3 linked regions of the Antarctobacter heliothermus genome follow. The protein of the gene in region 2 interacts with the protein of the main gene of each other region in a pairwise test. Links are inferred from orthologs where the notes say so. Each region holds a gene or a part of one and is shown on either strand. Other genes may lie near its edges. The genes, in order: ANTHELSMS3_RS19890, lpdA and odhB.

Region 1 (3,185 bases), 2.8 Mb from region 2 along the record:
CTGTTGGCCCGCGACGTGACCGAGATCACGGATTTGTACTCTGACGCCGTGACGACGCTGCATTGCGTGCTGGATGGGCGTGTTTCCCCGCGTGTCGTGGCGCGCATGGCGCAGGCCTCGCTGGCGGGCCGCGCCGCGTGCAAGCTCACCCCGGCCCGCGCCGACAGCGCGCCGCAGGCCCCGGCGGCCGAACCCTCCGCGCCCAATCCGGTCTTTTTCACAACGCGCCGCAAACCGGCGGTGCACCCCGGCGAGGCTGTCCCTGCCTGACAGTTGAAAATTCGTCGTACGCGGGGCGAACATAGGGCGAACACGCCCTTCCCCTGACCGCGCGATGGCGCTAGATTGGCGCCATGAGCAGTTTCGACGAATTCGACGCGTTTGAGGCGTCCTCGCTTTCGGCGCGCGCCATGGCGGCGCGCCCCGCCCCCTATCTGAATGAGCTGAACCCGGCCCAGCGGGAGGCGGTCGAGGTACTGGATGGCCCGGTGCTGATGTTGGCGGGGGCCGGGACGGGCAAGACCAAGGCGCTGACCGCGCGGGTGGTCCACCTGCTGAACACCGGCCGCGCCCGCCCGAACGAAATCCTGTCGGTGACCTTCACCAACAAGGCTGCGCGCGAGATGAAATTGCGCGTAGGCCGCATGCTGGGCCAGACGGTTGAGGGCATGCCTTGGCTGGGTACGTTCCACTCGATCTGTGTCAAACAGCTGCGCCGCCACGCCGAGCTGATCACCGCCGAGGCCAACACCGATCAGGTGGTTGAGGGGCCCGATTCGCAGCCCGGCCTGCATCTGAAGTCCAACTTTACCATTCTCGACACCGACGATCAGTTGCGTCTGCTCAAGCAACTGGTGCGGGCGGCGGAGATCGACGACAAACGCTGGCCCGCGCGGCAATTGGCCAACATCATCGAGGGCTGGAAAAACCGCGCGCTGACGCCGGACAAGGTGCCGGCAGCGGACGGTGGGGCCTTCAACCATCGCGGGCCGGAACTCTACGCCGCCTATCAGCGCCGCCTGCTGGAACTGAACGCCGTCGATTTCGGTGATCTGCTAATGCACATGGTCACCATTTTTCAGACCCACCCGGACATTCTGGCGCAGTACCAACGCTGGTTCCGCTACATCCTTGTGGACGAATATCAGGATACCAACGTGGCGCAGTATCTCTGGCTGCGCCTGCTCGCGTCACAGCACAAGAACATCTGCTGCGTCGGCGACGACGATCAGTCGATCTATGGCTGGCGCGGGGCCGAGGTGGGCAATATCCTGCGGTTTGAAAAGGATTTTCCCGGCGCCCATGTGGTGCGGTTGGAACAGAACTATCGCTCTACGCCGCATATCCTCGCCGCCGCCTCGGGCGTGATCCGGGGCAACACCGGGCGTCTGGGCAAGGAACTGTGGACACAGGCGCAGGACGGCGAAAAGGTACGCCTGATCGGCCATTGGGACGGTGAGGAAGAGGCACGCTGGATCGGTGAGGAAATCGAATCGATGCAGGGCGGCACCCGCGGGATGCGGCCCTATTCGCTGGACGACATGGCCATTCTCGTGCGCGCCAGCCACCAGATGCGCGCGTTTGAAGACCGCTTTCTGACCATCGGCCTGCCGTACCGCGTCATCGGCGGCCCGCGATTCTATGAGCGGATGGAAATCCGCGATGCCATGGCTTATTTCCGCCTTGTCGTGTCCCCCACCGATGATCTGGCGTTTGAGCGCGTCGTCAACACGCCCAAGCGCGGCCTTGGCGACAAGGCACAGCAAACCATCCAGCGCATCGCCCGTGAAAACGGCGTCAGCCTTGTGGACGGGGCGGCGCTGGCGGTCGAACAGGGGGCGATCAAGGGCAAAGGCGCCAAGGCGCTGGGCGAGCTGATCGTGGGCCTTGCCCGCTGGGGGCGCATGACCGGCGACAAGGACGTCAGCCACATGGAACTGGCAGAGATCGTTCTGGACGAAAGCGGCTACACCGGCATGTGGCAGAACGACAAGACACCAGAGGCCCCCGGCCGGCTGGAAAACCTCAAGGAACTGGTCAAGGCGCTGGAAAGCTTTGAAAACCTTCAGGGGTTTCTCGAACATGTCGCGCTGGTCATGGACAACGAAAAGGATGAGGCGGGGGCCAAGGTGTCGATCATGACGCTGCACGCGGCCAAGGGGCTGGAGTTTCCGGTGGTCTTCCTGCCGGGCTGGGAGGACGGGCTGTTCCCGTCGCAGCGCAGCATGGACGAACCCGGAATCCAGGGACAAAAGAACTTGGAAGAGGAGCGGCGGCTGGCCTATGTCGGCATCACCCGCGCCGAAGAGGTCTGTACCATCAGCTTTGCGGGCAACCGCCGCGTCTTTGGTCAGTGGCAATCGCAGATGCCCTCGCGCTTTGTCGATGAACTGCCAGAGGAACATGTCGAGGTGCTGACTCCCCCCGGCCTGTATGGCGGTGGCTACGGTGCGGCGACCAGCGGTGGCATGGGCGGCTATTCCTCGGGCGTCGAAAAACGCGCGGCAGAGGCAAATGTCTACAATTCCCCCGGCTGGAAACGGCTTCAGGAGCGGCAGAACCAACGCCCCGTCAGCCAGCCCCGCGAAAGCCGCTCACAGGTGATCGACCTTGAGGCGGTGTCGGTCCACACGGTCGGCGACCGCGTGTTTCACCAGAAATTCGGCTACGGTGCGATTCTCGGGATCGAGGGCGATAAGCTGGAGATTGAATTCGAAAAGGCAGGCACCAAAAAGGTCGTCGCCCGCTTCATTCATACTGCCGACGACGTGCCGTTCTAGCGCGTCCCGTCACCCGATGGGCAAGGGCGCATCGGCCTTCGGCTGATCCATGACGATCTGGGAATGCACCCGCGCCACCACCGGATGCGCCAACAGAACCTCATGAATCAGCCGGTTGAGCGCGGCCAGATCCGGGCAATAGACCCGCAGCAGGTAATCCGCCTCTCCGGTCATGGTCCAGGCAGAGACGATCTCTGGTCGGACCCGCAGCAGCCGCGCAAAATCCGTGCCCTCCTTGGCCCCGTGCCGCGCCAGTTGGACCTGAACAAAGGCCTGCACATCCAGACCCAGCTTGTCCGGGTCCAACCGTGCGCGATAGCCTTGAATGACGCCCGCTTCCTCCAACCGCTGCCGCCGCCGACCTGCCTGACTGGGTGACAGGTGCAGGGTCTCGCCCAGTTGCTG
Region 2 (3,134 bases):
GGCACCCTGCCCGAGGCGGTCAATCTCATCATCGCCACGCATATCTCGCTTTGTGATGAATGCCGCGCCGCGATTGAGGCGCAGGATGCCATCGGCGGCGCCGTTCTGAACTCCGTCGAGGAGATGCCCGTGTCAGACGCCTTTCTTGACGGCGCACTGGCGCTGATCCGGGGCAGCGAGTTCACCCCGACGCCACGCCCGATCAACATCGCCGCGGACCCGGTCGCCCCTGCGCCGCTGCGTGACTACATCGGCGGCACTTTGGACGAAGTAAAATGGCGGCCCATCGGTATGGGCGTAAAGCAGGCCATTCTACCCACCTCGCGTGAGGCCACGGCGCGGCTTTTGTTCATCCCAGCGGGGACGGCGATGCCGGATCACGGCCATCGCGGGCTGGAACTGACTTTGGTCCTCAAGGGCGCGTTTCAGGACGACGAAGGTTATTTCCGGCGTGGCGACATCGAAATTGCCAACGAAGACCTGCACCATACGCCCGTCGCCGACATTTCCGAGGATTGCATCTGTCTTGCGGTGACGGACGCGCCGCTGCGTCTCAAAGGACTGGCGCGACTGGCGCAACCGTTTCTGCGGATCTGACCCCAGCACGGTCAGCATGGCAAACAAAAGAGGGCGGGGAAATTCCCCGCCCTTTTTATTGTGTCGTCAAACCCTTAGTGCTTGCGCTTTTTCGGCGGCATCAGGTCGGTAATTGTGCCCTCGAACATCTCGGCCGCAAAGTTCACCGTTTCCGACAGCGTCGGGTGCGGGTGGATTGTGTGGCCAAGATCCACGGCATCTGCGCCCATTTCGATGGCCAGAGCGGCCTCGGAAATCAGGTCGCCCGCGTTGGTGCCCACGATACACGCACCGATGATGCGGTCATCGTCGGGATTGAACAGCAGCTTGGTGATCCCCTCACTACGGCCATTCGATAGCGATTTGCCCGAAGCTGCCCAAGGGAACACGCCCTTCTCGTACTTGATGCCCTTCGCCTTGGCGTCGTTTTCGGTGACACCACACCAAGCGACCTCTGGATCGGTATAGGCAACCGAAGGGATCAACTGGGCGTCAAAGAATCGCTTGTGTCCGGCGCAAACCTCGGCTGCCACCTTGCCCTCGTGCACGGCCTTGTGGGCCAGCATCGGCTGGCCCACTACGTCGCCGATGGCGAAGATATGCGGCACGCCCGTGCGCTGCTGCTTGTCCACGGCGATAAAGCCACGGTCGTCAACGGCAACGCCGGCTTTGTCGGCATCGATCAGTTTGCCGTTGGGCTTGCGACCCACGGCGACAAGAACCTTATCGAAGGTGTCAGAGAAGCTCTCGCCCTTGTCGTCCTCGAAGGTCACTTTCATACCCTCGTCCAACGCTTCGACCGCTGTCACCTTGGTCTTGAGGAAGATGTTCTCATACCGACCCTTGATGCGGGTCATCAGCGGCTTGACGATGTCCTTGTCGGCCCCCGGAATGATCTGGTCCATCAGTTCGACGACTGTGATCTTCGATCCCAGCGCGTCGTAGACACAAGCCATTTCCAGCCCGATGATGCCACCGCCCAGAACCAGCATCCGTCCGGGGATGTCCGCCAGTTCCAGCGCGCCGGTGCTGTCGATCACGCGCGGATCGTCATGCGGGATGAAAGGCAGCGCCACGGGCTCGGACCCGGCGGCGATGATGCACTGGTCAAAGGACACGGTGGTCACGCCATCGTCGCCCTGAACCTCGATCATGTTCGGGCCCGAGAATTTGCCATAACCGCGCACCACCTGCACCTTGCGGCCCTTGGACAATCCGTCCAGACCGCCGGTCAGCTTGCCGACAACGCTGTCCTTGAAGGCACGCAGCTCATCCAGATCGATTCCCGGCTTGGAAAAGCTGATGCCATGCGCGCCCATCTCCTCAGCCTCGGTGATGACCTTGGCGACGTGCAGCAGTGCCTTGGACGGGATACAGCCGACGTTCAGACAGACACCGCCCAATCGGTCGAATTTCTCAATCAGGACGGTTTTCTTGCCCAGATCGGCGGCGCGGAACGCCGCCGTATAGCCGCCGGGGCCAGAGCCCAGAACAACGACCTCGGCATGCACATCACCAGGACCAGAGGCCGTGCCGGTGGCGGAGACCTGTTTAGGCGCCTCGGCGGCAGGGGCTTCGGCCTTGGGGGCCTCATCCTTGGCATCCGCGCCTTCGAGGACAAGGATCACCGCCCCCTCGCCAATGCGATCCCCTTCCTTGACCTTGATTTCCGTGACCTTGCCCGCTGCGGGCGAAGGCACTTCCATCGTGGCCTTGTCGGATTCCAGTTCGATCAGCGGATCTTCTTCACTGACCATATCGCCTACGCTGACCAGTACGGCAACCACAGGCACGTCGGCGAAATCACCGATATCGGGTACTTTGACATCCATTGTGTTCACCTCACCACATCAACTTGCGCATGTCGCCCAGCAACGTCTTGAGCGTCACGGTAAACCGCGCGGCCAAGGCGCCATCGACGGCACGGTGATCATAGGACAGCGACAGCGGCTGCATCAGGCGCGGCACAAAGTCCTCACCGTTCCAAACCGGCGCCATCTTGGACCGGGTCAGGCCAAGGATTGCCACCTCAGGCGCGTTAACGATGGGCGTGAACGAGGTGCCGCCAATCCCGCCAAGCGACGAGATGGTAAAGGTAGCGCCCTGCATGTCCTTGGACTTCAGGTTGCCCTCACGCGCGGCCTTGGACAGGTCCATCAGCTCTTTCGAGATGTCGACCAGACCCTTGCGATCCGCGTCCTTGATCACCGGGACCATCAGGCCGTTGGGTGTGTCCGCCGCAAAGCCGATGTTGTAGAAATCCTTCTTGATCAGCTTGTCGCCGTCGGGATGGATCGACGAGTTGAATTCCCAATGGGTTTTCAACGCCGAAACAGACGCCTTGATGACAAAGGACAACAGCGTGACGCGATAGCCGTTTTCCTTGGCGTGGGTGTCCATCTCTTTCCGGTACTTGTCCAGATCAGTGATGTCCGCCTCATCGTTGTGGGTGACATGCGGGATGTTCAACCACGACCGGTGCAGCGCCGGGCCAGAGATCTTTTTGATGCGGGGCATCTCGATCTCTTCGATCGGTCCGAACTTGGAGAAGTCGACAG
Region 3 (3,147 bases), 850 kb from region 2 along the record:
ATCTCTTCGGGTGAATCGAAATGGTTGCGGATGTCGGGCCTTGTCTGCCTGCTGCCGCACGGGTTTGAGGGTCAGGGGCCGGAACACTCCTCAGCGCGGCTGGAGCGGTTCCTGCAGGCCTGCGGTCAGGACAACTGGATCGTGGCGAACTGTTCGACGCCCGCCAACTATTTCCACATCATGCGCCGCCAGCTGCACCGGACCTTCCGCAAGCCGCTGATCCTGATGACGCCCAAGTCGCTGCTGCGGCATAAATTGTGCGTGTCGACCGCCAAGGATTTCACCGGCGGATCGTCGTTCCACCGCGTGTTGTGGGACAGCGCGGAATCGGGCGAGAGCGACACCAAGCTGGTGGCTGACGACAAGATCAAGCGCGTGGTGATGTGTTCGGGCAAGGTCTATTACGACCTGCTGGAGGAACGCGACGCGCGCGGCATCGACGACATCTATTTGCTGCGGGTCGAACAGTTCTATCCCTTCCCGGCGATCAGCCTTGTGAAGGAACTGGAACGGTTCAAGGGCGCAGAAATGCTCTGGTGTCAGGAAGAGCCCAAGAACCAGGGCGCATGGAGCTTTATCGAACCCAATATCGAATGGGTCCTTGGCCGTATCAAGGCCGACCACCCGCGCCCGCGTTATGTGGGCCGCGCCACATCGGCCAGCCCTGCGACGGGTCTGGCCAGCCAGCACAAAGCACAGCAAGAGGCGCTCGTGAACGAAGCGCTGACGATGGAAGGAAACTGAGATCATGACCGAAGTACGCGTTCCCACGCTTGGGGAATCGGTGACCGAAGCCACCGTCGCAACCTGGTTCAAGAAGCCAGGCGATGCCGTGGCAGTGGATGAGATGCTCTGCGAACTGGAGACCGACAAGGTCACGGTCGAGGTGCCCTCGCCCATTGCCGGCACCCTGTCGGACATTGTCGCCGCAGAGGGCGAGACGGTGGGCGTGGATGCCCTGCTGGCCAATATCTCCGAAGGGGACAGCGGATCGGCTGCCGCCCCCAAGGCCAAGGCAAAGGACGCCTCTGCCGACGCGCCCAAGGACACGGCCGATGCCGGCGGGTCCAGCGTCGATGTCATGGTACCCACGCTGGGCGAATCTGTGACAGAGGCGACCGTCTCGACATGGTTCAAGAAGGTCGGGGATACCGTCGCGCAGGATGAGATGCTGTGTGAGCTGGAAACCGACAAGGTGTCGGTCGAGGTGCCCGCCCCCGCCGCAGGTACGCTGACCGAGATCATCGCCAACGAGGGCGACACCGTGCAGGCCGACGCCAAGCTGGCGGTTCTGTCCTCGGGTGCGGGTGCCGCTGCTCCGGCGGCCAAGGCCGAAGCTGCTGGCGGCGAGCAGTACACCACTCCGCCTGCCGGTGACGGTGGTCCGGGTAAGGACATCAAGGACGGCCCCGCCGCCGAAAAGGCGATGGCAGAGGCTGGCGTCACGCGCGACGCCGTGACCGGGACCGGCCGCGATGGCCGCGCGACCAAATCCGATGTCGCCGCCGCCGTGGCCGCTGCAAGCGCCGCGCCCAAGGCTGCGGCCCCGGCCGCCGCCGCGCCGCGCGCGCCGGTGCCTGCCGATGACGCCGCGCGGGAAGAGCGGGTCAAGATGACCCGCCTGCGCCAGACCATCGCGCGCCGCCTGAAAGACGCGCAGAACGCCGCCGCGATCCTGACCACCTACAACGAGGTGGACATGACCGAGGTCATGACCCTGCGCAAAGAGTACAAGGATCTGTTCGAGAAGAAGCATGGCGTCAAACTGGGCTTCATGTCCTTTTTCACCAAAGCCTGCTGCCACGCCCTGAGGGAGGTGCCCGAGGTCAACGCCGAGATCGACGGCACCGACATCGTCTACAAGAACTTTGTGCACATGGGCATCGCGGCAGGTACGCCGCAGGGTCTGGTGGTTCCGGTCATCCGTGACGCTGACCAGATGTCCTTTGCCGAGATCGAAAAAGCGATTGCCGAAAAGGGCAAGCGCGCCCGTGACGGCAAGCTGTCGATGGCGGAAATGCAGGGCGGAACCTTTACCATCTCGAACGGTGGTGTGTACGGCTCGCTGATGTCCTCGCCGATCCTGAACCCGCCGCAGTCGGGTATCCTTGGCATGCACAAGATCCAAGACCGCCCGATGGTCATCAACGGTGAGATCAAGATCCGCCCGATGATGTATCTGGCCCTGTCCTACGATCACCGCATCGTCGACGGCAAAGGTGCCGTGACCTTCCTTGTGCGGGTCAAAGAGGCGCTGGAAGATCCGCGCCGGTTACTGATGGATCTGTAATCCACCTCAAAGGCCGGGCTGAAGCCCGGCCTACACCTACCTATCGAAGAGGTGCGCGGTCAGTGCGCACCTTCCCCATCTCACTGAATTGCGCCTGTCCCTCATGAGCGATGCCCAAGACAAAACGTCCTTTTCGCGGCGCATCGCCCTTGCTTCTTGCATGCGCAACGAAGGTATCTTCCTCATGGAATGGCTGGCGCATCACCGCTCGCTTAGCTTTGATGAGGTGATCGTGGTGACGAATGACATCACCGATGGCTCTGACAGGCTGCTGGATGCGTTGGCGGCCAAAGGGCTTGTCACCCATATCACGCAGGACGTGCCCGAGGGTGCCGCGCCGCAGGACAGCGGTATGGACCTTGTCCTGCGCCATGCCCGCGACAGGGGCATCACCCACGTCCTGCACATCGACAGCGACGAATTTCTGGCTTTGCGCCAAGGCTCTTTGACCGATCTGCTGGCGCGCACCGAAGGGGCGGATGTGGTTCCGATCCCGTGGCGCATGTTTGGCGATAGCGACGTGACGGACTGGACGCCCGGCGATCTGGTGACAGAGGCCAATACCCGGGCCGAGCCTGCGCCGGAGCCGGGTGTGACCAAGTTCAAATGTCTCTTTCGTGTGGCCAGCTTTGCCCGGGCCACCGATCACAACCCGTTGGAACCGCTGGTGGATGACCCGCAAGTCCTGACTGCAGATGGTGCGCCGCTGTCCAACGCGTCTTTGTTTCAAAGGAAATCCGCCCGATTTCGCCCTCATGAGATCGCGGCGTCAACCCGCAGCGCGCAGTTGTATCACTATGCCGTTCGCGCGCAGGATTGTTTCCTGATGAAGAGCGATCGGGGCGATGGTCAGGGCA

Evidence for each region.
Region 1: the proteins of lpdA (region 2) and ANTHELSMS3_RS19890 interact in binary tests that used the Escherichia coli proteins (3 or more experiments, as listed by UniProt). The link is inferred for Antarctobacter heliothermus from one-to-one orthologs.
Region 3: the proteins of lpdA (region 2) and odhB interact in binary tests that used the Escherichia coli proteins (3 or more experiments, as listed by UniProt). The link is inferred for Antarctobacter heliothermus from one-to-one orthologs.

Annotation. Positions count from the first base shown.
Region 1 is NZ_CP022540.1:4,194,042-4,197,226, reverse strand. Bases 35-3,066 are described here. They hold ANTHELSMS3_RS19890 (ATP-dependent helicase), read left to right. Parts: upstream 35-353; coding sequence 354-2,780; downstream 2,781-3,066. Other genes in these bases: ANTHELSMS3_RS19885 (Lrp/AsnC family transcriptional regulator), read right to left, coding at 2,790-3,066; ANTHELSMS3_RS19895 (hypothetical protein), read left to right, coding at 35-270. Also shown: more of ANTHELSMS3_RS19895, read left to right, coding at 1-34; more of ANTHELSMS3_RS19885, read right to left, coding at 3,067-3,185. UniProt on the Escherichia coli protein: A helicase with DNA-dependent ATPase activity. Unwinds DNA duplexes with 3'-5' polarity. Translocates on single-stranded DNA with 3'-5' polarity. Initiates unwinding more efficiently from a nicked substrate than double-stranded DNA.
Region 2 is NZ_CP022540.1:1,345,208-1,348,341, reverse strand. Bases 41-3,021 are described here. They hold lpdA (dihydrolipoyl dehydrogenase), read right to left. Parts: upstream 2,409-3,021; coding sequence 672-2,408; downstream 41-671. Other genes in these bases: ANTHELSMS3_RS06310 (2-oxo acid dehydrogenase subunit E2), read right to left, coding at 2,419-3,021; ANTHELSMS3_RS06320 (ChrR family anti-sigma-E factor), read left to right, coding at 41-597. In the rest of the region: more of ANTHELSMS3_RS06320, read left to right, coding at 1-40; more of ANTHELSMS3_RS06310, read right to left, coding at 3,022-3,134. UniProt on the Escherichia coli protein: Lipoamide dehydrogenase is a component of the glycine cleavage system as well as of the alpha-ketoacid dehydrogenase complexes.
Region 3 is NZ_CP022540.1:2,192,384-2,195,530, reverse strand. What follows is about bases 24-3,017. They hold odhB (2-oxoglutarate dehydrogenase complex dihydrolipoyllysine-residue succinyltransferase), read left to right. Parts: upstream 24-745; coding sequence 746-2,290; downstream 2,291-3,017. Other genes in these bases: ANTHELSMS3_RS10430 (glycosyltransferase family 2 protein), read left to right, coding at 2,394-3,017; ANTHELSMS3_RS10440 (2-oxoglutarate dehydrogenase E1 component), read left to right, coding at 24-744. Outside these bases: more of ANTHELSMS3_RS10440, read left to right, coding at 1-23; more of ANTHELSMS3_RS10430, read left to right, coding at 3,018-3,147. UniProt on the Escherichia coli protein: E2 component of the 2-oxoglutarate dehydrogenase (OGDH) complex which catalyzes the second step in the conversion of 2-oxoglutarate to succinyl-CoA and CO(2).